Regions from separate parts of the Sedimentibacter sp. B4 genome, predicted to be linked through region 1. Evidence: riboswitches for the same ligand, from Rfam matches in the RefSeq annotation. Region 1 holds a riboswitch; each other region holds the start of a gene.
What was found. Region 1 has a riboswitch for cyclic di-GMP ahead of BN358_RS16665 (transglutaminase family protein). Riboswitches for the same ligand answer to the same signal wherever they lie in the genome.

Region 1 (6,785 bases):
GCAGGACATGGTGGTTTCACATATGCTCCCGTACAACAATCACAAGCAGTACAGGCAACAGCCGCACCAGCAGCATCTGTACCGGCTCCAAAATCGCCGGAACCAAAGCCGGCACCAGCTCCCAAGACACCTGAATCACCTGTTTCAGGAGAGCTTTTGACAGCTCCTATGCCTGGTACAATTCTTGATATAAAGGTTACAGAAGGTCAGGCTGTAAAGGCAGGAGAACTTATTCTGATACTTGAAGCAATGAAAATGGAAAATGAAATTGTGTCTCCAAAGGATGGAGTTGTTAATAAAATCCATACTTCCAAGTCTTCAACAGTGAGCACGGGAGAGCCTTTAGTAACAATTGGATAAATAATTAAATTTTCTTAACTCTTCTTCCATAAAGAAGAGTTTTTTTTTGTTGAATATTGTGTTAAAATGTAGAAACGTATATAATGGTAACTTACTGGGAGAAGAAACAAACTTCCGATTTAAACTAATCACAAGGGGATCAAAGATGATAAGCAACGAAGATATAGTAAGGCTGCAGCTCGTTAATGGTTTAGGCAGAAAGACTATAAGCAAAATCCTGAAATTCATGGAAGCAAAGAAAGTTAATTTGACAAACTTTTCTGAAGTTGAAAAATTCATAAAAGACATGGGAATAAAAAAAATCAATATTGATTTGGAAAAAGTGGAAAGTGATGCTTCTGCTATATTTGAATGCTGCAAAAAAGCAAATATAAAAATCATTAGCATTTATGACAAGGAATATCCCAGAAAACTTCAACTGATTGAAGATAAACCATTAATTCTTTATGTGGACGGAAATGTTGAATTGCTCAATCATGACTACAATATAGCAATAGTAGGAACAAGGACTCCTTCTCAGGAAGGGTATGAAATAAGCTCCATATTTGCTGAAAAACTTGCAGAAGAAAAATGCTGCGTTGTAAGCGGATTTGCTTCAGGATGTGATGAAGCGGCACACAACGGCTGCCTTGCAGCAAAGGGCAGGACTATAGCCGTTATTCCTGCAGGTCATTTATATATTTTGAAAAACAACAAATCCATGTACAACATGATATTGATGAATGGCGGAACCATTGTGTCAGAACTTCCTCCAAATGCAAAAGCAGAAAAAAATGCATTCATAGACAGAAACAGAGTCATTGCTGCATTGTCTGAAGGAATCATAGTAATAGAGGGAGGACTTAAGGGAGGAACATCCCATACAGTGAAGTTCGCAAATGCATTCAACAAGCCTGTAGCATATACCACAAGCGTGTGCTCATGCATAGGACAAACCTCAATTTTTAACAATAACATCGAAGTAATAGACAGTTTTGAAAAACTTGTAAAATTCAAAAATAAATCTTGTAAAATAATGCTTGACAAAGCATGCTCACAGTAGTATAATCAATTTTGTTGTTGAGCAAACAACTGGTTGCGCGGATGTGGCGGAACTGGCAGACGCACTAGACTTAGGATCTAGCGCCTCACGGCGTGGGGGTTCGAACCCTCTCATCCGCACCAATTATGCGGTTCACCGCAATAAAGAAACCTCGTTTGAAACGAGTTTTTTTTATTGCCTGAAATAATGATTTATTAAGGAGAAACTATTAAAACTAAGAATTTTTCATTCTCAAAAATACAGAAATTAAGAAATACATATATTGATTGAAAATTGTAAGAACTGATATGTCAAAATTGGAAATATTTTGTTGACAATTATTATCCCAAGTGATATGATGAGCTTAATTAAATAGGCAAAATTTTCTAAAGAAAATGGCGCAAAGCTATAGGGTCTAACCCATGAAAATGGTATGACAGCCAGTTGCTGTACTCAGGTACATTTACTTAGTCTATTGCTTCGCATCATTGCGAATTTTTTTTATTTGCGGGGGACAAGCATATGAAAAAGTTAAAAAATATGAAATGCACAAAAAGAACCTTATTTATCCTGTTAATAATGCTGTTGTTGACTTCTTCAGCTTTTTGCTTCGGTGCAGACGGCATTTATAAAAGCACAAAATCAGAAATAGATGCTTCAGCTGCTCAAGAAGGTTATATTAAAGTTAAATATTTAAATCCTACGAATAAAAAGCTGAAGGTAATAATAGAAAAGGGCAAAGGAAAGTACACATACGACTTAAACGGAGAAGGAAACTACGACACCTATCCTCTTCAAATGGGAGATGGTACATACAGTGTGAAGGTTTTTGAAAATATAAGCGGAACGAAGTATGCTGCAAAACAGACCGTTTCAATTGAAGTAAAACTCAAGGACAAGAATTTGCCATTTCTTATGCCAAACCAGCTTGTGAACTTCACAAGAGAATCAGCAGCTGCAAAGAAGGCTGCTGAGCTTACAAAGGACTCAACAACAGATTTTGAAAAGCTGGATGCAATTTATGATTATGTTATTTCAAACATAGCATATGACAATGAAAAGGCTAAGACAGTTAAAAGCGGATATCTTCCAAATGTAGATGATATACTAACAAGCAACAAGGGAATATGCTTTGATTATGCTTCACTTATGGCGTCGATGCTTCGCTCTGAAGGAATACCGGCAAAACTGGTTACAGGATATTCTTCAAACTTAAGCGCATTCCATGCATGGAATGAAGTTTACACTGAAGAAACCGGATGGATAGTATTGAATGAAATGTATTTTGACGGTGAACAATGGAAGCTCATGGACAGCACAATAGCTTCATCAGCAAAACAATCCAACAGCCCGAGAGTGATGGAATATACAAATAAACTCATAGACAGCAAGTATTATACAAAACAATTTGAATATTAAAAAACCCCATTTAGGGTCAGAATAATGACAAACTTTTTTTCTCCAAATTGTAAGGGCGGATATTGTGTCCGCCCTTATTATTAAAAAAGAAATTTTAAATTAATAAAACCCCGAAAGGGGTTTTATTTTACCTTTAATTATTGCTTGTTGAGAAGCTTCAGCATAAGGTCAGGGTCTATGGAATGAAGCACAGCATTTTCCTTTGAGATTATTCCATTTTTGTATAACTCATAAATGCTTGTGTCCATGGATTTCATTCCCTTTCCTTCCGAGGAATAAATGACGCTGTTAAGCTGGTGGACCTTTGATTCTCTTATGAGGTTTGATACTGCATTTGTTGCAAGCATAACTTCAAAGGCAGCAGCTCTTCCACGTACAGGAGACGGAATCAAGTGCTGTGATATAACTGCCTGAAGCTGCATTGAAAGCTGAATTCTCACTTGCTGCTGCTGATTTGAAGGAAATACATCTATTATTCTGTCAATGGTGTTTGCAGCTCCCGTAGTGTGAAGTGTGGATAGAACCAGGTGCCCTGTTTCGGCAGCTGTCAGGGCTATTTCTATGGTTTCTAAATCTCTCATTTCTCCAATGAGCATTACATCCGGAGCCTGCCTCAACGAAGAGCGAAGTGAAGAAATATAGCTTTTGGAATCTGTTGATATTTCTCTCTGGCTCACAATTGATCTTTTGTGTTTGTGAATATATTCTATAGGATCTTCAAATGTCATGATGTGGCAGTTGCGTTCAGTGTTTATTTTGTCTATGAGGCAAGCAAGAGTTGTAGATTTTCCGCTTCCAGCAGGGCCTGTTATTAAAATAAGACCTTTTGTCTTGGAGTGAAGATTCATAACAACATCAGGAATTCCAAGCTTGACAGGATCCGGCAGCTCAAACAGCACAACCCTTATGACTGCAGCAAATGAATTTCTTTGCTTGTACGCACTAACTCTGAAGCGTCCAAGCTTCGGAAGAGAAAAAGAAAAGTCTACATCTCCTTCTGTTGACAGCTCATCAAGACTTTCCTGATTAGCAACCTTAAATATGTCATATATTATTCCATAAGTGTCATCGGCCGAAAGCTGAATGTCGTCATAAGACACAATGTCACCCATTATTTTAAAAGACAATGGCCTTCCGGCAATGATGAAAATATCGGATGCTTTTTTTTCTATAGCTAATTGAAATATATCAATGGTTTTCATTTAATTTCGATTCCTTCCCATAAATCATAATTTTCTTCTTCATAAACAGGCAGCTCTATGTTTGCAAGATTCCATGATGTGATTTTGTAATAAGGATCATTGTTTTTTTTGTCATAAAAAACTTCTAGACCAACGCTTATCTTTTGGTTCATTTCTCCTGAAGATTCATAATAAACAGTGAATTTTCCTTCTTCATAAACATAATCAACATCTTCAAATTCAGAAAGTTTTTTTGAAAGTGCGTCAAAGTATAGTTTGTCTTTGTCTGCTGCAGAATCTGCACTTATGTTTTCTTTTGCTTCCATCATTGCACTGTAAATATCTGAAAGAATTCTTTCTGCTTTGCTGCTTGTTTTATAATAATCTGATGATATTTTCTCGGTTTTAACTGCAAGTTTTAAATCAGAATGAGCAGTTGTAAATGAAAGGGTGGCAAAAATTGTGAGGCTTAAAACTACAAATATGGTGATGATTAAAGTTCCGCCCATTCCGACGGAAACATTGGATAATCTTTTGCTGTGGGTTTCCATCACTGCCTCCCTGATTCATGGGTTTGAAAAAACTTGCCGGTTTCAATAGAATAAACGGGACTTGTCAATTTGCCCTTGTCTACAAAGGGGTAGGGCTTTGATTTCTCTGCGGTTATTTTTATATCCATAAATTCACCATATTCCTTTTCATCAAGTGAGATAACAGTATTCAATATGTATTCCTGTTCTTCTTCGCTACAAGGATTCCAAGCCTTGTCGTAATAATTGGTGTAAATATCTGAACTTCCATCTTTAGCTTTTTTTTCATAGTTTTTTGCCAGGAATAAGACTGCCTGGTCTAAAGTATCGGCAGATCTAATCATTTCAGCATCCGACTGAACAAGCCATGAAGCAGCAACCTTGTCGTTAGTTTTTTCCTGCGTGTATTTTGCATAGGCAAAACAGTTAAGCATTATGACTCCAGCTATGGCAAAAATCAAGACTGACAAAATGATTTCCACAAGAGAAACTTCGAGATTGATGGACAATTTATTTTTCAATTGATCACCACCTAATTGTTTGAGTATAAGTTCAAAACCAGTTCTGAACTGTCAGCGCTGCTGCTTACAGCGAACTTATACAGATTATCCTTTATTTTAGTAATTTCAAGACTGTCACAATCAACAATCTTCATGCCTTCTTCGGGCAGAAATGTAGCGTTTTCGTCTGCGAACATCTCATAAATTGCATTGTCATAAAAATAAATCCATGTTTCATAATTTTCATCATCATAAGTTTCGTTTATTACAACAGCGTTATTGTTTTCATAATTTCTTATTTCAACAGTTCCTTGTTTGTCTGACTGACGAATTTTATTAGCTATGTAAGAAAGTGAAACCCGTATTTCATAATTGCTGTCTCTGTCCTCGTTGATGTTTGCATATATGTTTTTGCCTAAAACAATAATCATCACTGATAATATTACAATGATGAGAAAAAGTAGCATAATAAATACAAATTGAAAAGAAAACTGTTTTGAAAAGTTTTTTGAGTTCATAACAATCCTTTCACGATGATTATTTGTTGAAAACTTCAATTTCAGGCATGATGTTTGAAGCAAATACATTGTAACTTATTACGTATTTGTCGTGGTTCACAACCAACCCGTAATTTTCCTCCAGATATTCAATGTCGGGAGGATAGAAGCCTTCAATGGCGTAGCATTGTACTGCGCTTCTTGCAATGGCATCGGTGAGTATTTCATACATTTCATTATCACTGCCTTTTTGAGCGTTGTCTACAGACATGTATAAGAAAGCTGCAAAAATGAATACAATGGCAACAGATAATATTTTAAGCTTTAATTTTCTCACAGTATCATTCCTTTCTGCTATCCTATTGATGACATTATGTTCATCAAAGGGAGCATTACAGATATGAGGATAAAACCTATAACAACGCACAAAATTCCAACAAGCACCGGTTCAATCAGTGCAACTGAATTGCTTATTGCCTGATCTGCCTCGTTTTCATAAATATTTGTCAGCTTTTTCATCACAATGTCCATTTCGCCGGTGCGCTGACCCATGTTGAGCATCTGTATGTGCATGCTTGAAAACATAGAAAGCCCTGACAATGAATCAAGAAAATTTTCTCCCGAATTCATGGAAGTTTTGCATTCTTCAATTTTGTTTTTAAGTTCAGGCTCTTCGGTTACATCAAGGAGAATATCCATTGATGAATCTATATTCATACCGCTTGATAGAAGAAGAGACATGCTGGAAGCAAATCTGTACGCAGTGACTTTCTTCATTATTGACTTTGTAGGACCAAAAGAACTTAAAAATTTATTGAAGGACTTTTTGCCCCCTTTTGTCTTTGTAAGAACAAATATTGCTGCAATGAGCATAAGCACTGCAATTGTCGCAGCCATTGTGAATTTGCCTGCCATTATACCTGTAGAAAATGATATTAAAGCTGATGACTCTCCTGGCAGCTCTCCTCCAAGCTCCTTAATCATTCCTTCAAAAATAGGGAAGATCTTAGTTACAAGCAATATTATCACAAAAGACATCATAACAAAAAGCATGGACGGATAAAATACAGAGTTCCTGATTTTGGCCTTTATGAAATCTTCTCTGTCATAATATTCAGACAATGAAGTCATTACATCTTCTAGCCTGCCAGTTACACTTCCTATTTGACTCATGCTTATTATATATGTAGGAAAGTATTCTGAGTTTTCCATTGCTTTGTATAATGGTACCTTGTTTGAAAGTTCATCCAGAACAACACCAAGCGCATTTTTAACGT
Region 2 (8,621 bases), on a different contig from region 1:
AATACACACTGCGTCAGTATTTTTGAGAAATCACATTATTCATTATAAAATACACTTTTAAAATATTTTGTCATAACATGTAATCAAAAATAAAAAAAAACGCGGAATAAATCCGCGAATTTTGTTTCTGCTATTTTAATTTTTCGGCCATTTCTTCCATGGTCTTTTTGTTTTCAAATCCCTGAATAAGGTCTACAGTCTGTGAAGTGTCACCGATTAGTATTCCTCCTGCAAGTATACCTTCCTTGAAATACATCTTCTTGTAATTTATGCCTTCATTTTTTTCAAATGTTTTGTATTCAGCATTAGGATCAGAACCTATGTCACCTATTGAAAATACGCTTGAACCAAAGGCGTTTAGAGTTGTGGAAGGAATTATTGTTTCATATTCGCTTCTTCCGCCTAAGACATTAATTCCTGCTGCTTTTCCCTGCTCAATTGCTTCACTCCATAACGCATAATTTATGCCGTTGTATTCAGCACAGTCCCCGCATGCATATATGTCTTTTGCAGCTGTTTCCATTTTGCTGTTAACAACAATGGCCCTTTTAATTTCAATGCCTGTTCCTTCTGCAATTTTTGTGTTTGCTTTGACTCCAGTAGATACTATTACAACTTCCGCATCCACAGTTTCACCGTTGTCCAGTAGTATTCCCTTAACCTTGTCATCGCCTAAGATTTCCTTTGTTCCTACACCCTTTAAAAATGTAACACCTGAATTTTCAACTATTTCTTCAAGTATTTTTGAAGCATCACCATCAAGCTGACGAGGAAGAATCCTGTCTGCCATTTCAATTACAGTAACCTTAAGTCCTAAATTCTTTAACTCATTGGCTGCTTCAAGTCCTAAAACACCGCCGCCTATAACAGCACCTGTTTTCTTGCCTTTTGAATATTCTTTTATGTCATTGCCATCCTTGGCATATCTTAGTGTGAATACGCCCTTCTTTTCTCTTCCTGCAAAAGGAGGCACAAACACTTCTGCTCCTGATGCAACTACGAGTTTAGTGTATTCAATCTTTTCTCCGCTTTCAAGTGTTACAGTTTTATTTTCTGAATCAATTGATGTAACTACTTTGTCAAGAATGAGATTAACTTTGTTTTCCTCAAGCCACTTGTCATCCTTTATAATCATCGATTCAACTGTTACTGTATCGTTTGACAGCATTTTAGAAAGCTGCGGCCTGTAGTATCCCTTCACATTCTCCTTAGAGATAATTGTAATGTCGCTTATTTTGTTTCTTTTCCTTATTTCAACACAAGCTGCCATTCCAGCACCGCTTGCACCTATGATTACTATTTTTTCATTGATGTCAGCATAATTTTCTTCAGCACCTTCGTCATCAACCTTTACAAAATATTCCGGTCCCACTCCGCATACAGGACATGCTTCAGGCGGATTTGTTCCTTCTATAATTTCACCGCATACTGTGCATTTCCATCTGAAAGTTTTTTGTTCATCACCGGCAACTGCTGCTTCATTTACCTTTGTTGATTTAATAGATTGTTCTTCTTCAATTTTTTCAAAATTTTCAGGTCCAACGCCGCACACAGGACACTTTGCAGGAGGCTCTTCACCTTCAACAACTGCTCCGCATACAATACATTTCCACTTTGCTTGAGTTTCTTTTTTTGCACTAGGATCAACAGCATATGCAAATTCCACACCGAAATTGTATGCTTCTTTTATTTGTTCCTCAGAAGGTTTAAATCGTATTCTCAGGCCTTCACCGAATGGCTTCAGTCTTATTTGCTTGATTCTTTGCATGATGTTTGGAACGGCTTCTCCGCTCCAGCCATATGAACCAAAAGCAGAAGCATGTTTTCCTTTGTAAATAGGAGCATACATTTTTATTAGAATACTCCATATGGGCTCCAATGCTTCGCCCACCATTGTAGGTGAACCAAACAGCACACCGTCTGCCCAGTATATTCTATCAAGCACTTTCTTTTCATCTTCATAAACCATATCATATAGTTCAGTCTTGATACCTGACTCTGAAATACCTTTTGCAATTTCTTCAGCCATTGATTTTGTGTAGCCGTATGCAGAAACATATGGAATCACAATTAGTCTTCCTTCAAATGGCTTCTTTTCTGTTGAATATTGTTTGGAAAGATTTATAATTTTCCATGGATCTTCATCAAGAACGGGACCGTGTCCTGTGCAGACCATGTCTATGTCAAGATTTTCAATTCTTTCAATTGCCTGAAGATAAAAAGATTTAAAAGGAGCAAGAATATTATCAAAATAATATTTGAATGCACCCATATAATCATCTTTGTTAACAACGGTGCTCTGCAGAACCGTGTCCAGAGAATAATGAGCTCCAAAAGCGTCACAAGTGAACAATGTCTTGTCTTCCTTCAAATAAGAAAACATTGAATCAGGCCAGTGCAGGAACTTTGCATCAATGAATTTAAATGTCTTGTCACCCAGTGATAATTCATCTCCATCCTTAACTGCAATGGATTTAAACTGAGTATTGCATATGTGATTCATGAATTCAATTGCTTGTTTTGAACCAACAACCTGAATGCCAGGGTTCATTTTAACAAGATTTTCAATTGAGCCCGAGTGGTCAGGTTCTGTATGATTTACTATTATGTAGTCCACATCTTGTGCTGATATATTTAATTCCTTTAACCTTTCCAGATAATCATCAAAACATTTCAATTTAACTGTTTCAATCAGCGCGATTTTTTCACTGCCTTTCACAACATATGAATTGTATGATGTGCCGAACTCAGTGCGCATAATTATGTCAAACACCTCAAGTTCAGGATCAAGGCTCCCCACCCAATAAATATTATCTTTTAATTTTAATGATTTCATTTTTCCTCCTCTTAACATTAAAGTTTTGCCAATTTTAATTATACCCCTCATTTTTAAATTCAAACTCATATTTTGACGAATACTGATTAATTCTTGTTATTATTTTAACCTCTTTTTATCTAAATGTAAACATTTTCCATAACCATCTAGCAAAATACAAGGCATAAAAATAAGCGGAGATTTTATGCTCCGCTTATGGCTATAACTGATTTTCTTTTTCTTCCAGCAATGAACCTCTTACAACTAATCTATCTGTATATGTACCGATGGGAGTGCATGTAATCATTGTTATAATAGAATCTGATGTTTTATCTAATACCCATGTGTCCTCCGGCTTCACTACAAATGATTCATAAATTACATAAGTATAAATGTTTTCATCTTTTTTTATAACAACTCTGTCGCCTGCTTCCAATTTATCAAGCTTTCTAAAAAAATGCCCATATACGTAATTTCTGTGTCCCAGCAATACACTATTGCCATCTTCGCCTGGCTGTACTGTTCCGGGATAATGTCCAACTGCATATTTTAAAGCACTGTCATCAGTACCTTCCAGTATTGCAGCACTTACATTGATTTTGGGTATTTCAATTATGCCACTGATTTCTTTATTTTCAAATAGTTTTACAAGATCAGGCTTTGAGTTTTCAACACCTTCGGGTTCTGTAATATTGTTTTCTTCAGAGTTATCATATTCTTTTGCTTCTTCGGTTTCAGGCACCTGCAAGTTAGCCCCAAGAATATCGTCCTCTGTTTCAACAAGTACATCATCTATTGATTCTTCAATTTCATTTGTACCCTGATTTTTAAGCGTACTAATATATTCATCATATTCATTCATTAATTTGTTTTGATAATATATGGTATTCACTTTTTGATACAGTGCAATTCCTATTATTATTAAGCCTGCTGTTATCAAAATTCGTGATAAATATTTTCTCATAAAAATCATCCTTTTTAAATAGGAGGAACTTTAACGTTCCTCCTTATTGCAATTGTTAACCTTGAACTTTATTTTTCTTATTTATGATTATACCAGCTATTATCATAAATAACCCAATAGCAGCTAAAATCCACGTGTTAAATACCGTTCCGGTATCAGGAAGTGTTCCTTTAGGAACAGCACTTTCCTCTATTGTTTCATCTTCAACAGGAACATCTGGGCTAGACGGCTCATCCGGCGCCTGTAATATTTCTCCTCTCGGAACATCCGGATCTTCTATTGGAATTAACTCCTCTTCTTCATCTTCGCCGTCATCTTCATCTTCTTCCTCTTCATCTTCATCATCCTCTTCGTCGTCAGGATCATTAACTCTTGTTACTGTTACAGATACATTAGCTAAAGCTGTTACTTCATTGTCATCATCATCAACAGCTTTTGCTACAACTGTATTTGGGTACGTTCCTATATCTGTATAAATCTTTGTGCCTGTCATGGCAATAGTTGATTCACCAGGTTCGAGATTTACATCATCAGGTAATTTTATTTTGCCTATTACATTATCTTCAACGCTTGTAACAGTTACCGGTACTGTTCCGATGTTTTTAACTATATATGTGTATGTGAACTGTCCGCCAGGCACTGCCATACTTGTTGGATTAGCTGTCTTTGTCACTGATATAATCGGTTTTGTGTCTGTTACGGTTACTGTAGCACTAGCTGTGTTGGTGACTTCCTCTTCACCATTGACAGCTTTGACAGTTACAATGTTTGTATAAACTCCATCATCTGTGTAAGTGTGCTTGCCTGTCATTGCTGCTGTTGATTCTCCAGGTGCAAGTTCAACATCTGATGGCAATGTTATCAATCCAATTACATCATCACTTACACTTTTTACTGTCACAGGTATATTACCATTATTTTTAACAACATACGTATATGTGAACTCTCCACCAGGCTCTGCCATAACAATAGGATCTGCTGTCTTTGTTACTATAATACTTGCATCTGAATTTGTTACTGTTACAAAAGCAACTGCTGTGGCTGAGGCTTCATTATCGTCATCATCTTCAGCTTTAGCTGTTACTGTATTAGAATAAGTACCTGGTTCAGTGTATGTTTTAACTCCTGTCATAGCTGTTGTTGATTCACCTGGAGCAAGTTCTACGTCTGCCGGCAATATTATGGTGCCTATTACATTATCTTCTACGCTTGTTACTGTCACCGGCACAATACCATTATTTTTAACCACATAAGTATATGTGAACACTCCGCCTGATTTAGGCAGACTCGTTGGGTTTGCCACCTTTGTCACTGTGATACTTGGTAATGTATCTGTTACAGTTACATTAGCAGAATCTGTATCAGTAATTGTATTATTTTTATTATCCTTTGCTGTTGCAATTACTGTATTTGTATACACTCCATCGTCTGTGTACGTATATTTGGCTGTCATTGCTGTTGTGGATTCTCCTGGAGCAAGTTCTACATCTGCAGGAAGTTCAATGGTACCTATTATGTCATCCACAACACTTGTCAATGTTACCGGAACTGTTCCAATATTCTTAACAACATATGTGTAAGTAAACTCTCCACCCGGCTCTGCCATTGTCAACGGACTAGCTGATTTAGTTACTTCAATTTTTCCATATACAGTCTCTGCTCCATCTTTAATCTGAAGTTGATTGTCTTGCGACTTGCTTCCTTTCCATTCGGAGCTGTATGGACCAAGCTTGTTGTGATAAGGTGACCCATGAATTTCGCTTGCACCCATGCCAAGGCCCCAGCCTTCTGGCCCTTCAACACCCATAGCTATATGAGAAGCATATATAATCATTACTTCATCAGCATCGCCTTCCCAACTGACTTTAAAGCCAAGAGTGCTGTCTTTATTTGAATTTCCGTCCAGCTGGTTATTCATGGTTATTGAAGCATCCGTGATTGGTTTATTGGAAAAAATATAGATTCTTCGTTCTCCGTTAGTATCCTCGTATGCATCTTCCTTTTCTGTAGCATAATTGTTTGTTGGTATAGGAATATATGTTACATTATCGTTCAGTCTTTCTATGTCTTCTTCATCAATGTCATACCATATCCATCCTTCATCCCATATCTGACCGGATGTTGACTCTGCCTGATCATAACCTACTATAAAGTCATAGGCATACTTTCCGCCTTTTGTAAACTGGTATTCGAAATCAACATAGTGTATTCCACTGCCTGTGGTAATATCATTCAATATAAGACGTTGTGGGACAGATCTGCCTTCTGCATATGTAGAATTGTTTCGGTTAAGATCTCCGTTTATCCATTTTTGATTGCCAGATTCATCTGCAAACTGTTTCCAATTTGAAGTCGTTGCCTGTGCTGTCAATGGTATTCCCAGCGTTATAAGCATTACAGATAATACTATCGCTAATATTCTTTTGTGGGTATTGATTTTTCTCATAATTTATTCTCCTTTCTAAATTTGAAAATCCCAATAAAATTGTTGCTTTGTTCTTTTAAACAAAAGCTAAAGATATATTTTCTTCTAACGTTATTTCTAAAATAAAAAAGCTGCAAAATAATTTTATATTAATTTGCAGCTGAACTATCATAGTAGTTTCATACATTAGACTTCATAGCTTTGCGTCACTATTTTTCAATAGTTTTGCCAATATTAAATTGTATTTAATTTATACCACAAAAAAGCAACTATAAACATTTTAAAAAATATTTCCCTTATTAATATGTTTTGTAAATAAATATGTTAATTTATAGAATATATTCTTTATTCTACATAATTTCAACTTGACTACAATATCTGAAAATTCAACAAAAAAACAACCACCATTAGTGGTTGTTTTTATTGTTATGCTTACGGCCAAACTTTATTAGCCTTTAATCCTGTCCAAAGCTCGTCACCGTCTTCTTCATATATATAATTGTGACTGTTGGTTGCTTCCATTACAGCTTCGAAGTACCATTTATCACTTGTACTATCCGGCCAGAACATTGCATCTGGATGTATATTTTCTTCCGGAACTGCTCTTTCCAATACATTGTTAATCAATGTCATTGCTTCAGCTCTTGTTATATCTTGTTCAGGTTTAAATGTTAAATCTGGATAACCTTTAATCCATCCCTTGATTTCAGAAGATGTTATATACTTTTCAGCCCAATGACCAAATATGTCTGTGAAATTACTTGTACTGCCTAGCTCTAGTTTATCGAACTTAGCCGCAATAGTTGCAAATTCTGCTCTGCTAATAGGATCTGACGGCTTAAATGTTCCATCAGGATAGCCTTTGATTATACCAGCATTGTATAATGTTGATATTGCACGATTTGACCATCCATGATTTTCTAAATCCGTAAATGGATTCGAATCGCTTAACAAATTGTTTCTGCTTTCATCTGTCAGCAGTCTGTAGAAAATCATTGCCACTTCTTCCCTGGTTATATTGTTAAGAGGTCTAACATCTCCCTCTGGATAACCAATTATGTACGCAAAGTGATCTAATTTTTCAAGGTCTGCCAACGGTACTTCTGGATCAGGAATATCTTCATCGTCGTCATCATCATCATCGTCCCTGTTTCTGTCATAGAACAAATCAAATGTAGTTGTTATTACATACTCAATTGCTGTTCCAGTAATTGCTGAACCTGAAGTGGTATCTATAACAACTGGTATTTCAATTGTATCAACTGTTTGATTGTAGTTTACATATGTATAACCAGAATCATAATGCAGCTGTACATAATTTGTTATGTTGCTTACAGTACCTTCACCTTCGGCTTCATATCTCTTGTTATAATTGTTTGTGTTGTAACCGGTTTCATACATCCAGTTAATCTTATAGAAATCAGATTCTATAACTTCATATTCTGAATAGTAAAAATCAATTACATTTCCGCTTGTTCCTAAAGTTATTGATTTTTCAGTTTGACCAACTTTGTTGTAATTTGCTATATCCTTTGCTACTTCAGTAACAAGAGTTCCATAAATACCAGACTTTGTTACAGTTGGTGCTACTGGCAAACCAGTACCCAATTCCAAATAGTTTATTGTATATTCGACTTTATCTATTGTGTTAATAACAGTAAAGCCATCTTCAACACTACCAGTTATACCAGGGGTATAGCCTTCAATATCAGATTCTGATAATCTGTATTCTGAGTAATCAACCTTGTTCCTAATCCAATAGTATTCAGGATTATATTCATATTTTGGTAACTTGAACGAATCCTGCCATTCATTTTCATCATTTAATATCAATGTGTGATTTGTTGGTTCACCATTGGCGTCAATCAAAGTTACTGTTACTTCATCTCCTTTAGGACCTTCCCATACCTTCGTTACCGGAACATTAATAGCTTCAACATTGTAAACTCTAAAGCCATCGCTCATTCCCCAATTTTCTACTTCTGTAATGTAATTATCCAGAGTAACCTCTTCAATTGTATAATTTGAATAATCTATTACATTATTGTTTCCATCATATTTCGGTAATACAAATCTTCCTGACCATTTATTATAATCATCTGGTTCTATCGTTATTGAAGCTGCCACATCACCATTTTCATCAATCAAATGTAATTCAATGCTTTCTGGCCTTTGAACAGATTGTACTCTAAACATTGGCTGTTCATATTGTGGCTCTTCTAAACCGTCAATCCAAATCTTAGCTACTGGTATCTCCACTGTTTCTGTTGTATAGTACAATCTCAAAACTGCTGATCCACCTGCAACAATTACTGCACTATTGACATCATCTGACGTGTAAATCCATCCAATGAATGTACCCTGGTAGTCATCATCATATACAGTTGTTCCTGTTGTTCCTTGTTTTTCATCAATGC
Region 3 (8,621 bases), on a different contig from region 1:
AGCCGTAATAAAGAGGGATTTGTCTTCCTGTTACAAATATAAATCCTAATGTTGCAAGACCGCTGGCAAAAATTGTTGTTGAAACATGAAAACCTGTAATGAGTGCAACCAGTACAGTTGCCGGAAACATTACAACAATTTGCTGTAATGCGAAAAATATAAGTCCCATAATTGGGGGACGCTCGTCTGGCAAATAGCCATAAATTTTATTTTTAGTTGACATATTACCTCCATAAATTTATTAATGCGTTTTTAGGCATAAAAAATCCTGACCATGCCGTCAGGATTATTATACACACTTATATAAAGCCTATTCATCTTCACAGTATCACGGTGAGTTAAAGATTAATTTTTTAAATATATAAGCAATTTTCAAATTATAACATTTTTAAGACATTCCGTTAAGTTCCATCTTTATGTTTTTCCAATGAGGAAGAAACTCATCCATATAATTGTAAAATATTTTGTTGTGGTAACGCTCAAGCAAATGAGTCAGTTCGTGAACAATAATATATTCAAGACAGTCTTTGCTTTTCTTTGCCAATTCAAGATTTATCCAGATTTTTCTGTTTCTTGTGTTGCATGTTCCCCACCTTGTTTTCATGATCTTTACTGCCCAGCTTTCTATGTTTACTCCTATTATATTTTCCCATTTTTCAATGTATTCAGGCACAACACTTTTCAATTTTTCCCTGTAGAACTCCTGAATTATTTTTTCTTTTTTTTCAAACGATGAATCTTTTCTAACATGCAAAATTATATGCTCACCATTGAGTTCTGCAAATTGTCTCACATTGTTTTCAACTACTTTGAGCTCATATTTTTTGCCAAAAAGGCAGTGAAGTTCGCCTGATTTATATTCAATGTTGAATTTTTCCTGAACCTTGAATTTTTCCCTTTGCTTTTTAATCCAATCAAGCTTTGATAAAGCAAAGCATTTAACTGCCTCATCGTTCATTTTTTTTGGAACTGAAAGCCTTACATCTCCATAGGGAGGATTGACTGAAAGATTTAAATTTTTTATATTTTTTTTAACAACTTCTATTTCAATGTTTTCTAAAGTTATTTTATTCATAAATTTTCCCTCTTATATTTACATATATTATAAGCTTAATTTCTTTTCACATCAATGAATTATTTACAGCGAATATTCATTGCTTAAATATCAATACTATAACTGACTACAATTATGAAAGGAACATATCATGAAAAACAATAAAAACAGAATGCGAGACAGAGATAAAAGTAATTCAGAACTGCGAAAAATGGAGCCGAAGGACAATGCTGACGTAGGCATAATTAACGGACAAATTATTGGTGTACATGAGGGCGGCAATGAAAAAAGAAGACCAGAAATAAAAAACATAAAAGACTGAAATCAGCCAATGCAAAATAAAAAGGAACACATATGTGTTCCTTTTTACGAGGGGGATAAAGAATATATAGTATTAGAAATCAGGTACAACTTAAATATCTGATTTGCTATGAATTACAAGCACAGGGCAAGGAGAATCTGAAATTACCCTTTGTGTAACTGAACCAACAAAAAACCTTTTTATTTTTGAAAAACCTCTGTTTCCCATTACAATCAAATCGAAGTTTTCATTTTTTGCTGTTTGAAGTATTACTTCATATGGTTCGCCGATCAATACTTCTTCTTCTGTATGGATATTTGAAAAATCCAGCTTTTCAACAATTGCATTCAATATCTTGCAAGAATTTTCCTTCATTTTGTCTTCTATTTTCTTTTGTTCGGGATCTAATTCTGATATTGCCGAACCATCTACCTGGCTCCATTGCTTTTTATATCTCAAGTAGTTTTGCAAACTTTCAATGTGAACAACAGATAGCAGTTTTATTGTCCCATTGAATTTTTTTGCTACTTCAATAGATTTTTTAACTGCGTTTATGGATGCTGTAGAACCATCAACTGGAACTAGTATTTTCATTAGCAACACTCCTTCATTTCTTATGTTGACTAATATATACCCGGGATTAAATTTTTGAAACTTAAATGTACACCTTATTTTCCTGTAATTATACCAATCAGTCTTTATATTGATCAAACATCATGTCTGTTTCGCCTTTCATGGCATTTGTATTTACACTGTCACATGTCTGACACACCCAGTCTTCTCCATCATAAATAAAATAAGTGAACTTTCCGCATACTGTGCAATAAGCTTCCATATTGCTGTCCATTTCAATTCCTCCTTCCGAGATATTTAATGAATCTTATATTTGAAATAATGTACTATTTTATTTTTACCCATCATTGGAAATTTAAACCTTGAAATAATAAAATTTCTCATTCAATATTATATTATACATATAAAAAGTTGCTCCGCAACTCCGCTAGGGGGACCTATGTCCCCCTTCGGCGTAAAAATGTATACGCGTTTTTGACTCCGCACCCCCCTTAAGGTTAAGGACGTCCCGTCCTTTGCAATCCTCGTTTTTATATAATAGGAAAGAGAACTTTCCTTATTATATAAAAATTGCCTGCATAATGTGCAGGCAGTTTTCTATTCAATTGTTGTTTCTATGATTACTGCATTTTGAACAGCGTCCCACATAACTTCAAAATCCAATGTTCCAGCGATATCACGAAGTTTAAAGTAGTTGTTACCGTCAATATTGTAAGCAGTTAGAGTGACTTTTTCTCCGTTCAAATAAACTTCAGAACTTGATTTAACAGCACCCTTACTTCTTTTTTCATTAGATGAAGCAAGCTCCAGACCAACTGGACTGTATTTTTTATTTTTCACAATATTTATTGCATTTTTGCTGTTGTCCCACTCAACATTGAAGCTTTTTTTGCTTCCATCGAGAATCTTTGCAATGTCCCTAAGCTTGAAGTAATTGCTGTTATCAATGTTGTAAGCTTCAATATTTACATCATTTCCATCAAGTAATACCTTTGATGATGTTGGCACTGCAGTGATACCTGTAATTTTTTCCTCAACAAACGCAAGTCCGTTGTTTATTTTTCTTCCGGAAGTTGAAACATTTGATGCAGGATGGTAAAGAGCAACTGAACCACCTCCATCAAGGCACATGGCGTTTACAAATCCCATTTGCTTCAAAGTTTCTGCTGCATTCTTCACTGTAGCCGATCCCATGTTGCCAATTGTTATGGTACCGTCGGATTTTGTTCCTATAAATGACCTTGCTGCACTGTTTGTGTTGATTTTCGCTTCAAAAAATCCTTCTGCAGGGCCATCGGCAGTAATGTTTCCGTTGATAATTAAGCTTGGACCTGCACCAAGTGCGCTTACAACATCATTCCAGTCTTCAGCATTTGTAAATGTTGTTTTTATGATTACCTTGTAATAAACTTCATCTCCTGTCTTAAAACGCTCATCAAGCAAATAAACAACTGATTGATTATATACTACAGCAAATCCGCCACTTGGAACTATAAAATCTGTAGTGGAAATTTCAGTAACCTTTCCGTTTTTTACTATTGCTGCTTTGGCTCCTGGTTGAAGATTGACTGTTGAACCATATTCAGGAGTAAAAATTGTTATTGCATCTGCTTCAGTGCTTGGATGATTTATTCTCCACGGTATTGACCTGAATTTACCGTTTATGTATACTTCAAAATCAAAGGAAAGCCTGTCTATGATTAATTTGCCTCCTGAAGAAATTCCTGCAACAGATCCGCCATTGCTAATGTGAATTATTTTTCCATTTTTGATTATTGTTCCCCATGGAACAGGAGTTCCATTGTAAGCTTCAAAATAAGTTCCGTTTATTGCAGCAAAAGCTCCTGAGCTTTTTGCCATGTTTGCAAGAGAATCAGAACTATTCATCTGGTTTTCTGCATTTAACACTACTGTCTTTATGTTTGAATTCATTTGTATATTAATATAATTAATGTTTATTCCATTTATGTTAGTGCTTCGGTACGAACTTGTTGCAGCAAAAGTTGGATTGTTGCATAATAGTACACCGGCTAATGTTAAACATAACACATGTTTGAAAAATTTCATATTTATCTCCTTATTCTTTATTTCTCCAATTTTTATAGTTACCTGACTTAATTCTCGCATCAGTAGGCTTTTCAGCATCTTTTGGTATTGCCCAGTCTCTTCCGAATTTTACTGCTCCGTCAATTCTTTTATTTGCACATAATAATTGAACTCTTCTTGGAGAAACACCCCACGAATCTGCTGCATCCTTTATTGTTATGAAGTCCATTTTTCACCTCAAAAAAAATAGCATTGCCATTCAATAGCAATGCAAACTGCAGCTGGCTGCCATTTTAAAGGCCCTTTAGCTTTGCGTCACAGACTTTCGCCTGTTTTGCCAATATGAATTTGTCATAATTATAGTCTTCTTGGCGAACGTTGTCAATACAATTTGTAAATAAAAGGAAAATTTTCTAAAATTATAAAGATTACAATTGTCACTATTAGTCAAATTATCAAACAACTGCTCATTATATTTATGTCTTTAATTGCAATAATAACTATGAAACTTTTAATAGTTTCATGTAGTAATTATTTGTTTTACCAGCTTAATATTAAGTGAGGAGAATATGTATGAAAAAAGTATCGGCATTTGCTTTAACTTTAGTTCTTGCATTGACACCAGTGCAGGCACTTGCATTTTCAAACTTTAACTGGAACGATTTTGACCCGAATAATTTCAACCTAGACAATTTCTACAATTTCAACACCACTGAACCTTCAGCTAATCCAACGGCAGATCCTTCAGTTGTTCCTTCAAGTTCTTCTTCTTATGAAAAAAGAGTAGCGGATCTTGTGAATGTTGAAAGGCAAAAAAACGGTTTGCCTGCACTCAGTTTCAATACAAAAATATCTGACGTGGCAAGATTAAAATCGAAGGATATGGCAGACAACAATTATTTTGCACACCAGTCTCCCACTTACGGGATGGCCGGAGATATGTTGTTAAAATATGGCGTAACTTATTCTGCATGGGGTGAAAATATAGCATCAGGGCAAGACACTCCTGAAGAAGTTGTTTCTCAGTGGATGGGTTCACCTTCACACAGAGCAAATATACTTTCACCTGAATTTATTTATATAGGTGTAGGATACTGGACAGACGCAAGCGGAAAAACGTTTTGGACTCAAATGTTTACCGGAGATGACAAATAATTGCTAACAGATATAATAAAAACTGCGCCAACAGCGCAGTTTTTATTTATTTTATTATAAAGGCATTATTTGCTTTTTAAATTCGTTGTTTACAACCTGAGCCAATGAAGTATATATTGCTGATGATCCGCAGAAAATTCCAACCCATCCTGCAGCAATTTTAATGCTGTGAATTCCTGTAAAATCTCCTATTGATAACATTAAAAACAGTATTGCAAGTGATAAGAATACAATTTGTGTGGCGCGGTTGTGCTTCAAAGTTCCAATAAACATAAATGCTGTAAATATACCCCAAAGCAGCAAGTAAAATCCCATACTTTTTTCATCGGCTGCTTTTATTCCTTCAAAAGGGTTAATCCAAATAAATATAAGCGACCACCAAAAAAATCCGTAAGCTGTAAATGCTGTAGCTCCAAAGGTGTTGTTCTTCAAAAATTCCATTATTCCTGCAATGATTTGAGCTGCTCCGCCCAATGCAAATCCCATTGCTACTATTACTACTGAAAGCGGAATAATATCTGCATTGTGAAGATTGAGAAGCACAGTTGTCAATCCAAATCCTAAAAGGCCTAATGGAGACGGGTTGGCAATTGCCATTTGATTCTCTTTGTTCATGTTTCCTCCAATAAATTTTTATTAATTATTTTAAAATCGTTAGTATGTTAACATACAGAATAGATTTATGCAAGAAATAAATATTCACTTATATAACATTTTTTGCAACTAGCTGGAGAAAACAATTATTGGTAATTCGTCCAAGGAACTTTCATATATTAATTTCAAAATTAAAGTTTTATTTCAACAAAGTTCATTGCAGTTATGCTGTCTTCTTTTACATCACAATCAAGAGCAATTATGTTGACACCTTTTTGTCTTGCTTTAATGAGAGTATCAGCAAATTCCTTGTGTGTTTTAACATTTGAGGTAAAATATTTCACATCCTTCATTTGGACAATGAAAAAAACATAAGCTTCATATCCTTCATCAATGCAGGAGGACAGCTCGTTCAAGTGCTTCAGCCCTCTTTCAGTGGGAGCATCCGGAAACATTACTATTCCGTCCTCTTCCAGTGTTACTCCCTTCACTTCAACGAATATTTTTTTATCATCAGCTTCCAGATAAAAATCAAATCTGGAATTTTTGTATTTCTGTTCTGCTTTTATTAGCTTTATATTTTCAAACACGCTGCTATTTCTTACCCATTCCCCAAACACCTTGTTCGGAACCTGACTGTCCATGTTAATGAGGCGTTCTCCCTTGTAAACAGATATAAGATCATATTTTGTTTTTCGTATTTTGCTGTCAAATTCCTGAACATATATATCAACATAAGGTGTTAAGAGTTCTTTGCATCGGCCTGTGTTTTTAACATGACAAATTTCAATCTTACCGTCTATTTCAATATTAGCTATAAACCTGTTTGGCCTGCTGATAAACTTAGCCCTTCTTATATTTTCATATTTCATTTCATTATGTCCCTTCAATTATGCTGAGTATGGTTATTTTGCTTTTTTGATTCTCTCATTCACTGATTTGCTCATAATCTTGTATGCTGTGGCTGCAACCGGAACCCCAAAAATAATTCCTGCAATGCCCATAAAGCCTCCTCCTACAATTACTGCAGCAAACACCCATATGCCAGGAAGCCCTATACTATTTCCAACTACTTTTGGATAAATCAAGTTTCCTTCCAACTGTTGCAAAACAACAATGAATACAATAAACAACAAAGCCTTCAGAGGATTCACAGCTACAATAAGTAAAAATCCAAGAGCTGCACCTATGTAGGCTCCTATCATAGGTATAAGCGCCGTTAAACCCATTACAGGACCGATGATGGTTGAATATGGAAAACTAAGTATTATCATTCCTGCAGTGCAAAGAGTTCCTAATATAACAGCTTCCTTGCATTGACCAACTATATAGCTTGAAAATGATTCATTTGCAGTGTTTAGCACATCATAAATTCTTGTTCTTTTTTCTTTTGCTGATATATGCTTTAAAAAGTTTTTTAAATTTATTTTTTAGGTCTTCCTTATCAGCAAGTATATAAATGGAAAATGTAACTGCAAGAATAAATTCCACCATAGCTCCAAATGCTGAACCTATGAATGACACAGTCCCAAATGTCCAGTTTCCCAAAAGACCAAGCACTTTATTTAGTACAGCATAGCCATCCATGTCAAGCTCTTTTATTTTTTGCTGAAGCGCAGGAATTTCATGTGAATTTTCAACAATCCATTTAACAACACTTTCATAAACTCCCGGAAATTTTTCCACCAGCAATGTGATGAACTTTACAAGCTGTGGTATAACAATTCTCAGAGCAAAGAAAACAACAAGAATTATTGTCATTATTGCCAGCAAAATGCACACAAACCTGCGAGAACTAACAACAAACTTGTTTTTGTTTCCCGGAAAATATTGTTTTTCATATTTAACAACTAAAATGTTAAGCACAAAAGCCATAACAGCCCCAAGCAGAAGAGGATAAACAATTCCGTAAATTTTTATTAATAAATCAACTGCTTCGTGATAGTTAATAACTGCCAGCAGCATCAAAGCTGCTGTAATTATAATTTTTAATATTGTTTTATAATTGTTTTTGGAATAATCAATCATACGTAATCCTTTCTATGCTACTGGTAATATTGGTATGTTATCCAGTGTCAGTAATTACATTATCCAATAAAGATTTTTGATTGTCAACAAATACATGTAATGTTACTCAATAGAAACACGATGAATACAAAAAGGGCTTGTTCATTTTGAACTAACCCTAACATCCCATTATTATTGTTTTAAATAATCACTTATTTCATTGATATATATCTGAAAATTCAACCAGAATGTTGTCAACCTTTCCACTGCTGTAGTAAGGGCTGCATAGATTCTCTTCCTTTTCATCTATTAGTGTTACAGGCAGCTCCACAATAAACTCGCTTCCTTCCCCTACCTTGCTATTTACAGATATGCTGCCGCCGTGAATTTCTACTAGGTTTTTTACAAGAGACAATCCAATTCCTGTGCCTTCCTTGTTTCTTGTAAGTGTTTTTTCAACCTGGCCAAACCTGTCAAATATTATTTTAAGCTTATCCTCAGGAATTCCCACTCCCGTATCCTTGACAGAAATTTTAACAGTTTCTTCTTCATCTTTAACAAAGACAAATATGTCATCTCCGCTGTTTGTAAACTTTATGGCATTTGAAAGAAGGTTTAATATTATCCTTTCAATTTTGTCACAGTCAACAGCCATAAGTACTTCTTCCACTTCAGTATCGAAAATTATATTTACGCCCTTTGATTTTATATAATCTGCTACTGAAAGCGTTATATCTTCCACAATGCTAACTATGTTTTCATTGCAAAGATTTAGCTTCAGGAAGCCGGAATCAAATTTTGACATATCAAGTAAATTGTTTACAAGTCTTATAAGCCTGTACCCATTTTGCTTTATAACATTCAAAAGCTTAGCGGATTTTTCATTGTAAA
Region 4 (8,621 bases), on a different contig from region 1:
TATACCACTGCAGAATCATTTTTTTGCAAATTGTTGAAAATATAAATTGAAATGAGAACTATTAGAATTAAGACAGGCATGATTACTATTTTGCCCTTTGCCCTGAGATGGTTGTAAATATTTTGCATAACGCCCTCCGTTTATATTGATTGTTCAGCTTTAAACAACTATAATATAAATCAGTTGTTAAAACAGTTACCACGGTAACTTTTTGTAAAATATTCTTAAATCCCATAAGAAAGGAAATGTCATGAAGGATTTTATTAAAATACTTGAAAACACTGAATTGTTCAAATGTTTCAACTCTGAAGAACTTGAAAATATTTTTGATGAACGTTATTATACCGTGAAAGATTACGAAAAAAATTCCATCATATATCTGCAAAATGAAAAATGTGAGAGCCTAGACGTAATATTAAATGGAATCATAACAATACAAAAAATCGACCAGGACGGTAAAATACTTACAATCAGTGATTTTATGAGCGGAGACGTTTTGGGAGAAAACCTTCTTTTTTCAGCCAGCAGCAACTATCCCATGACAATTACAGCAAAGACCGACTGCACTTTGCTTCACATGAAAAGTTCTCTTGTACTGGCGCTTTGTCAAAAAAATGAATGCTTTTTAAAGAGTTTTCTCATGTCACTGTCAAGCAAGACACTTATCCTTTCAAACAAAATAAAATCCCTGACCATGAAGACGATTAGACAGTTAATCATTGATTTCCTGCTTATTGAATCATTCTCCCAGGGAAGCACAAATGTTAAATTGAACATGACGAAAAAGGACCTGGCTGAAAAACTGGGAGTTCAGCGTTCTTCCCTTTCAAGAGAACTCAACAAAATGAGAAATGATGGCCTGGTGGAATATAATTCAAATTACATTTACATAAAAGACATTGAGTCTATGAAACACTTCATATGAAAAAAGATTTGCGTTCATCGCAAATCTTTTTGTTTTTACTTTTTAAGTTTGTACTTTCCTACCATCTCTTTTAACATTTGTGCCTGACTTGTCAGCTCTTCGCTTGCAGCAGCACCTTCTTCAGATGTTGCTGAATTTGCCTGTACAACCTGTGACACCTGCATAATACCAATATTAATTTGCTCAAGACCTGCTGCTTGTTCGTTTGATGATGTTGCTATATCATTAACTAAATTTGCTACTTTTTCAACCTCTTCAACAATTTCATCCAGGGCTTTTGCTGTATTTTGTGCTATATTAGTTCCAACCTGTGATTTTTTAATGGAATTTTCGATCATTTCCGTTGTTTCTTTAGCGGCACTGGCAGATCGTGCAGCAAGATTTCTTACTTCCTCTGCAACCACCGCAAACCCCTTGCCATGCTGTCCAGCTCGTGCAGCTTCTACAGCCGCATTAAGAGCAAGTATATTTGTTTGGAAAGCTATGTCATCAATCACCTTTATAATTTTTGATATATTTGTTGATGAACTATTAATTTCATCCATGGCATTAAGCATTTCCTTCATTTGCTGATTGCCGCTTTCTGCAGTAAATTTAGCTTTTTCTGCAAATTCATTTGCTTTATTGGCATTTTTAGCACTCATAGACGTCTGAGCAGAAATTTCTTCTAGAGATGCTGTCAATTCTTCTATGGAGCTTGCTTGTTCTGTTGCTCCCTGTGACAGCATAATGCTTGATTCAGATATCTGGCTTGCACCAGCTGCCACTTCTTCAGAAGCAACACTGATGTTTGATAGAATAGCATTGTTATTTGCAACCATTTCAGCAAGCTTAATTCCAAGTATATCTTTATCCGATCTGGCTTCCACATTTATAGTCAAATCTCCCTCTGCAATGCTTTGCGCTGTCAAAGCTTGAGAACGGATGTTTTCAATCATCCTTTCAAAGGCTTTCATGAGTCTTCCTATTTCATCATTTGAATTTGTACTAACATTTACATTTACATTTCCAATTGCCAATTCATCTGAAACTTCAACAAGATTGTTTATTGGATTTACTATACCTTTAGTAATTGCAAGGCTTAATACTATACTGATAATAATAGAAATTATAACTACTATTATTAAAATAGTGCTTGTAAACGAATAAAGTTTATCAGCATTCTGATTTTCCAAATCTGCATTTTGCTGATTAAATTCTGCCAATTCAACCAACATAGCTGATACTTCGTCAAATACTACTCTTGAGTTTCCTTTTGCCAGTACTTCAGCTTCTTCTGACTTTTGACCATTGCTTAATGCAACAATCTCTTCATTTATTTTCAAATATTCATTCCATTTTGATTTTATAGATTCTAAAAGTGCCCTGTCTGTGTCATTGCTGATTAAACCGTTGTACAAATCAATATAATTATTTATTTCAATGTTCTTTGAATTCATTTTTTCTTCATATTGAGCAAGTTCAGATTTTTCTTCCGATAAAACATGACCTAATTCATATATTCTGAAATCTGAAACGGCTGTGTTCATTTCACTTGAATACATTACGCTGGGCAGACTGTTTTCAGCAATAATAGTTGTACTTTCATCTATATTTCCCAGTGCAGAAATTGAAAGCAAACCAATAAATGCAAGAATTACAGTTATTATGCCGAACCCAAGCAGCAGTCTTCCTCTAATTGACAAATCTTTTCTAATTTTAAGCTTCATGTAAACTCTCCTAAGTTGATTTAATTTAGCTAGCTCATAAATTTCTTTCACATTTTCCTGTAGAAATAATTTACGTACTATAAACAGATTTCCCAATTCCGTTAGCATACTTGCTTCACTTTTGTTATTCAATTTTAGACTTTTATATCTTTTGGGTCATATGGAATCCTTATACTATAATTTTACCTCCTATTATCTCATCTCATTGAATTTGTGCAAATAATAAATCAACTGAAAAGTGTAAAGATATCTTCAACGCACAAAATTTTGCTGCGCCACTACCACAAAGAAATTGTGTCCCCTCACTGTAACTCCTTAACGGCAGTACGTAACAATACTTACAAGGTTTTATGTATAATTGCACAGCATTTTCCAATATAATAAAAAAATAGGCAACATTGTTGCCTATAAAAAATAAAACTATAAAAATAGCATTACTAATTTGGCAACCTGACAATCATGGCATTAAGCTTTAGACTCACGGCTTTGCGTCACCACTTTTCAATGGTTTTGCCTTTTCAATTTTGTTTTTATTACTTTCACATTGTTCTTATATATTAAGCTTAGATGAATATAAAGTCAACATTATTCAGTAAATCCTGCTGAATGCATTTGCTCTTCTTTACCGAATATTGCCATTCCTGTTTTCAATTTCCTGAAATTTAACTTTTGATAAAACGGTTCTTTTCCTGGAGATGCAAATAGTATTATGTTACAATGAGAAAGACGTTGTATGATGCTCTCCATAATTAATTTACCTACACCATTCCCCTGATATTCAGGTACTACCGCTATATCATAAACTGCAGCTTCATAAGCTCCGTCTGAAATAGCCCGACCAAACCCTATCATTTGTTCCTCATGGAAAGCAAACACAACACTGTGGCTGTTCTCAAATGCTTTTTTATGAACCTCACCATCAAAATACCCCATGCCAACTCGTTTTAAAATTTCACAAACATTATTAAAATCAATATTCGAACAATTTAATTGTAAAGCGACCTCCATTTTATCCTCCCTATAATTTATGCTTTTACCTAAATTAATAAACAAGACTGCCAATCCACAATGAGTAATTTGACAGTCCGGTATTAATCATAACTAATTAAAAACATTTTTTGAACCACATTAATATAAAAGCAACTGTTTTACATCCATTACTAATAGTTGTTTTCTGAAAACCTTTTAACTCTATCAGATTTATCCTTCAAGTATTTTTCATTTATAATCTTATATGGACCATTATCTAATTTTTCAATAATGCCTTCAGATTCAAACTTATTTAAGATGTTATATAAACTTCTTCTGCTAATATTCAAGTTGTCACATATGTCATAAATGCTTTTATAGATAAATTTGCAATTGCATGAATTCTCCAGGACATAGTAGGATACAAGCTCGCACTGAGAAAACAAATTGCTCATGAGCATTTTTTTATACATTACATAAACCCTGCTGCTGGTCTTAAAATAAAAGAAAGTAGAAAATTCTGAATTTTTCATTAACACGTTCATCATATCAGTATTCAGGCACAGCAGTACAACATCAGTCACGGCAATATTATTGCCATAAAAATTATGCTTTCTAAAATAACTGATCTGTCCGGCAAACTCATTTTCTGAAATGACATCTAAAAGTACTTTTTTGCCCAAGTCAGAATAACTTTCTATTTTAACTGTACCCTCTAGAATATAATAAATTTGATTATCTATATTTTCTGCCCTTGAAAAACATGTTCCCTTTTTCAAAGTCAAAACAGGAATATTATCTAAACATTCTTTAATGTAAGTATATATGTGAGAGTTTTCAATTAACATAAAATACCTCCAATATAAGTTTGAATTATAATAATTTATTATAATTCAAACTTACAAACTATACAAGCAACTTAAACAGCTTTGTTCTCTTCTTCTACCTCACCTTTGTCTAACCATTCAACGATTCTCGGTTTATAGTTTTTCATAATAAAACCGACAACTTTTCCAACAAGCAATGCAGCTAAAATTGTTCCTTCTCTTACTGTCTTCAATGACCCTAAAAATACAAGAGACAAAAGTGCTGATATTAAAACCATGCCTGTGTCAACTCCAACCTTAGCATTACCAAACTTTATTTTATCCTTGCTCACCTGCACAATAGCAGCGCAAAGACCTTCTGCCGGAAGAGGCATGATGTTTGGAATAAGGAATCCGGAAACACCGATACCGATAACCACTATACTTATTGCCAAATATACAAGTTGCATTACGTAATTGCCAGGAGCTGGCAACCAAAACAACAAATATTTTGTGCTGGTATATGTTATGAAAGTGCCAAGAATAAAAGTCGGAACAATCTGCAACAAGTTTCTTACTTTATAATCTTTTCTCAACAATATTATCTGCAGTGCCATTAATCCCATGTAAACAAAATATGTTGCCTTTCCAAGTTCAACTCCCCAAACAAGTTCACAGGCATAAGGAATTGAACTAACAGGAGAAATACCGAGACCTGCTCGTTTCGAAATATTTATTCCAATTGCTAATATTAAAAATCCTAATAGATAAAGACATACTCTTTTTGCTGTTTTCATTTACTTCCTCCATGTTATTTTAATTTTTTTCTACTTATTATAATAAAGGCTGGAGAAATGAAAATCAATCATTATCACCAGCCCTATTAGTGTACCCTAGATCAGAAAGGAGTGTCATCACCAATATAGCAAGCTATATTATTATCTAAATATATTCCTTGAAGAAGTTCCATTTTTTCTTCTGTCATATCTCCATGATTGCTATATTCATACTCTTTCCCCAACTGTTCCCACTTGGTCAATCCAAGTCTATGAAATTTTAAAAGGTTAATTTCGTACAATCCATTTTCATTCATAAACTCAATTAATTTATGAGCATTTTCAACGCTGTCATTGTACCCTGCTATAGTTGGCTGTCTCAGAATTAATCTTCCTTTCCAACCTGCTTTAATCAAGGCCCTGATGTTTGAAAGTACTAAATCATTATAAACTCCTGTACCTTCCTTATGCTTTTCTCTGTCCATGTTCTTGACATCAATAAATGCAAAATTGATATACTTCATAATTTCCAAAAATTCTTCCTGTTTTGCATATGCTTCAGTCTCAATTGCTGTATGAATTTGCAGTTTATGGCATTTTTTTAATACCTCCAGCAAAAATTCATAATGCATCAGTGGATCTCCGCCTGTAAATGTTACTCCTCCGTCTGGACCCCAACTGTTGAAATCCCGCCTCAATAATGCAACAAGTTCATCAACTGAATATTCCTTAACGACCTGTTTGAAAGCATTGTTTGGACAAATATTGATGCAGTCAAATGTTTCACATTTCATGCAAATGCCCCAGTCTATGCTTGGTTTGCCTGACTGATCAAATTTTATGTTGTGATGTGGGCATACATTTCTGCATGCCGCACATCCCTTTTCCCATTTGCACATTTTATCCGAAAACATAATATGTTTTTTCTTGTTCCAGCTTTCAGGATTAGCGCACCATTTGCATGTCATCGGACACCCTACAAAGAAAACATTAGTTCTGCAACCTGGACCGTCATGCACTGAATATGCCTGTATGTCAAATATCAAACCTTTTTTTTCAGTGCCTAAATTTATATTTTCTTTATCCATATCAAATCCTATTGTTGCTCGTTTTTTAGTTATTTATTGAACTTTTCACATGCAAATGCTCCACAAGAAGCATATGCCCAGTTTTCTTTTGCAAAACCCTTACAAGTTCCTACTCCATACTTGTCAGGATCAGCAAAGTTCTTGCAAACTCCGCATTTTTCAGCCTGCATGAACATTGGGCATGCATCGCTGCCTTCGCCATCTATTGGAATTAAATTTTTACTTAATGCGCATTGTCCTTTTTCGCAGTCCAAGTTTATATAATTTTTACAATCATAATGTTTCATCATCATACCTCCATCAATTTTTTTATTGCTTCATCATATTGAGTTCTAAAGATAACTTCATCCTGGATCGGTTTTCCGATTTCACACCAGTACTGTGTAAATCCGGCAACACGAATCATAAGATCTCTGTACTTGTCAGGTGTTACCTGTGCACTTCTTAATGTCTTTGAGTCAACAATATTGAATTGAACGTGGAATCCACCTTTTCTCATGTAAGCTCTTACAACGTCAAGAAGTTTTCTTGTTCCGTTCAAACCTTTTACTGCTGATGGATGAAGCTTAAGATTCATTTGAGAATTCTGATGTATACCGTGATCATATACAGTTGCAGATTCAAACAATGCATAAAGTCCGTTCTTATCTGTACCAGGTGCTGCTGACAAAGAACCATCTGAATATGTTGTTCCTGCAAGTCTGGAATCTGCTGTACCCAATGTTATAAATCCTTGAGGACCATGTGTTGAAACTGATATCTGGCATAAGTATAATGGTTTTCCATAATATGAATTGTAGCTATGTACCATTTCATACATGTCGTATTCATATGTCTTGAGCAATTGGTCAACATATGGTAATGCATTTCCATATTTAGGTGCATTAACACATGCTGCAAATATTTCTTCATATTTAGGGCTGTTTTCAGTGCTTTCTCTGAAGTCTGGTGAGAATACTCCTGTTTCATAAGCAGTCTTGAAACCAAAGTTGTTGATCATTGCATCTGTCATTTCTTCTATTGTAAACTTCTTGTCGTCATATACGTTTTTCTTAATAGAAGCTAATGAATTTATTAGTGTAATAGTTCCGCATGATTCAACATTGATGCTGGCATTGTATCTAGCCCCCATAGTACCCAAGTGTTGACCTTTTCTGAAGCAGTCAGGTTTCAACAAAGAGTTAACAGCTGGCATAAGGTATTTTCTCCATACATCCATCTGAATGTTATTTACTTTATTAAGAATAAGTATTGAATCATTCATGTACTGTTTCCATTGCTCATAAACAGCTTCAAATGAGTCAAGATTTTTATTATGTGCAGGATATACTCTTTTGCCTGTTCTCTTATCTACTCCGTTTGTCAATACTAGTTCAAGTATCTTTGGCATTGCAAGGAAGTGAACTCCTGTACCGCAAGTTGGAGAAGCTCCTCCAGGTACCCAAGTTACTTTTCCATCAAAATGCAATGGCTGGAAGCATCCAGGTGAAGATTCAAGACATCCTCCCAGGCACCAAGCTCTTGCATCTTCAAGATTCATGCCTTCCGGTCCATAGTTGTCAAGCATGTAGTTCATACCACCTTGGTTGTTCATCCATGCTGGATATCCAAGTCCAAGTTTTGTACAAGATGCAGCTTTCATGAGGAAATCTTCAGGTGTTTTTTCATCATATAAAACGCTCAGTGTTGGCTGAGGAGTTCTATTTCTCATTCCTGCTTCAATAATCAAATATTCCAAAGGAACAACTGCTGTAAGTCCTTCTTTGTTCAATCCGCCCATTGACAAGTTATTGAATGTATTTCCGGAAAGAACTCCGCCTGATACTCCGGCAGAAGCAAAACATTCTATACAAGTAATTTTAATTCTGTATAATTCAAGGATTTCTATTACTTCTTCATCAGTCATGATTCCTTCACGGATGTCATGTTCATAGTATGGCTGCAATACCTGTCCAAGTCTACCAATAGATAATCCTGACATTGCATCTTCATTTGTAACACCGAGATGACAACATACTGTCATTTGTATAGCTTCCCAGAAGTTAGCAGGTTTCTTATGTGCAATATTGTGCATAACTTCTTTGATTTTTTCATAGTTAGCTTTCAATTCAGCATCTTGTTCAATAGAAGCAAGGTAAGCTGCTTGTCTTGAATAGTTTTCACACCATTTGCTCAAACCCATTACAATTTCTTTCATGGCTGCATAGTAATATCCTCTGCTCATGCCAAGGATTCCGTCATCCCCTGCTTCACCCATTACTTCAGCCATTTTTTCATCACATATTTCTAAGATTCTGTCAAAGCCATATTCTAAAGGAACATAGTAGTTTGATACTTCACGTCCTTGT

Region 2: another riboswitch for cyclic di-GMP. It lies ahead of BN358_RS00465 (LPXTG cell wall anchor domain-containing protein); the one in region 1 lies ahead of BN358_RS16665 (transglutaminase family protein).
Region 3: another riboswitch for cyclic di-GMP. It lies ahead of BN358_RS14815 (helix-turn-helix domain-containing protein); the one in region 1 lies ahead of BN358_RS16665 (transglutaminase family protein).
Region 4: another riboswitch for cyclic di-GMP. It lies ahead of BN358_RS14070 (methyl-accepting chemotaxis protein); the one in region 1 lies ahead of BN358_RS16665 (transglutaminase family protein).

The regions. Positions count from the first base shown of each region.
Region 1 covers NZ_CANG01000935.1:1-6,785, forward strand. Annotated here, with positions in the region: partial or broken gene BN358_RS16650 (biotin/lipoyl-containing protein) at 1-360, shown strand; gene BN358_RS16655 (DNA-processing protein DprA) at 506-1,402, shown strand; tRNA gene BN358_RS16660 (tRNA-Leu) at 1,440-1,524, shown strand; cyclic di-GMP riboswitch class I at 1,747-1,833, shown strand; gene BN358_RS16665 (transglutaminase family protein) at 1,904-2,800, shown strand; gene BN358_RS16670 (type IV pilus twitching motility protein PilT) at 2,938-4,002, opposite strand; gene BN358_RS16675 (hypothetical protein) at 3,999-4,532, opposite strand; gene BN358_RS16680 (hypothetical protein) at 4,532-5,032, opposite strand; gene BN358_RS16685 (DUF4860 domain-containing protein) at 5,044-5,529, opposite strand; gene BN358_RS16690 (hypothetical protein) at 5,549-5,845, opposite strand; gene BN358_RS16695 (type II secretion system F family protein) at 5,863-6,785, opposite strand, start outside.
Region 2 covers NZ_CANG01000004.1:17,615-26,235, forward strand. Annotated here, with positions in the region: gene BN358_RS00455 (FAD-dependent oxidoreductase) at 131-2,836, opposite strand; gene BN358_RS22120 (class D sortase) at 3,036-3,779, opposite strand; gene BN358_RS00465 (LPXTG cell wall anchor domain-containing protein) at 3,835-6,225, opposite strand; cyclic di-GMP riboswitch class I at 6,357-6,444, opposite strand; partial or broken gene BN358_RS00470 (S-layer homology domain-containing protein) at 6,637-8,621, opposite strand, start outside.
Region 3 covers NZ_CANG01000906.1:96,708-105,328, forward strand. Annotated here, with positions in the region: gene BN358_RS14795 (uracil-xanthine permease family protein) at 1-223, opposite strand, end outside; gene BN358_RS14800 (M48 family metallopeptidase) at 389-1,075, opposite strand; gene BN358_RS27115 (hypothetical protein) at 1,206-1,376, shown strand; gene BN358_RS14805 (universal stress protein) at 1,467-1,949, opposite strand; gene BN358_RS27120 (hypothetical protein) at 2,047-2,202, opposite strand; gene BN358_RS14810 (phosphodiester glycosidase family protein) at 2,526-3,995, opposite strand; gene BN358_RS14815 (helix-turn-helix domain-containing protein) at 4,006-4,203, opposite strand; cyclic di-GMP riboswitch class I at 4,248-4,323, opposite strand; gene BN358_RS14820 (CAP domain-containing protein) at 4,548-5,129, shown strand; gene BN358_RS14825 (GPR1/FUN34/YaaH family transporter) at 5,184-5,744, opposite strand; gene sfsA (DNA/RNA nuclease SfsA) at 5,915-6,595, opposite strand; gene BN358_RS22455 (AI-2E family transporter) at 6,629-7,087, opposite strand; gene BN358_RS22460 (AI-2E family transporter) at 7,089-7,751, opposite strand; gene BN358_RS14840 (MASE3 domain-containing protein) at 7,948-8,621, opposite strand, start outside.
Region 4 covers NZ_CANG01000903.1:48,992-57,612, forward strand. Annotated here, with positions in the region: gene BN358_RS14060 (HlyD family secretion protein) at 1-128, opposite strand, end outside; gene BN358_RS14065 (Crp/Fnr family transcriptional regulator) at 251-925, shown strand; gene BN358_RS14070 (methyl-accepting chemotaxis protein) at 961-2,634, opposite strand; cyclic di-GMP riboswitch class I at 3,076-3,159, opposite strand; gene BN358_RS14075 (GNAT family N-acetyltransferase) at 3,220-3,642, opposite strand; gene BN358_RS14080 (Crp/Fnr family transcriptional regulator) at 3,795-4,451, opposite strand; gene BN358_RS14085 (YitT family protein) at 4,523-5,206, opposite strand; gene hpdA (4-hydroxyphenylacetate decarboxylase activase) at 5,308-6,273, opposite strand; gene hpdC (4-hydroxyphenylacetate decarboxylase small subunit) at 6,303-6,560, opposite strand; gene hpdB (4-hydroxyphenylacetate decarboxylase large subunit) at 6,563-8,621, opposite strand, start outside.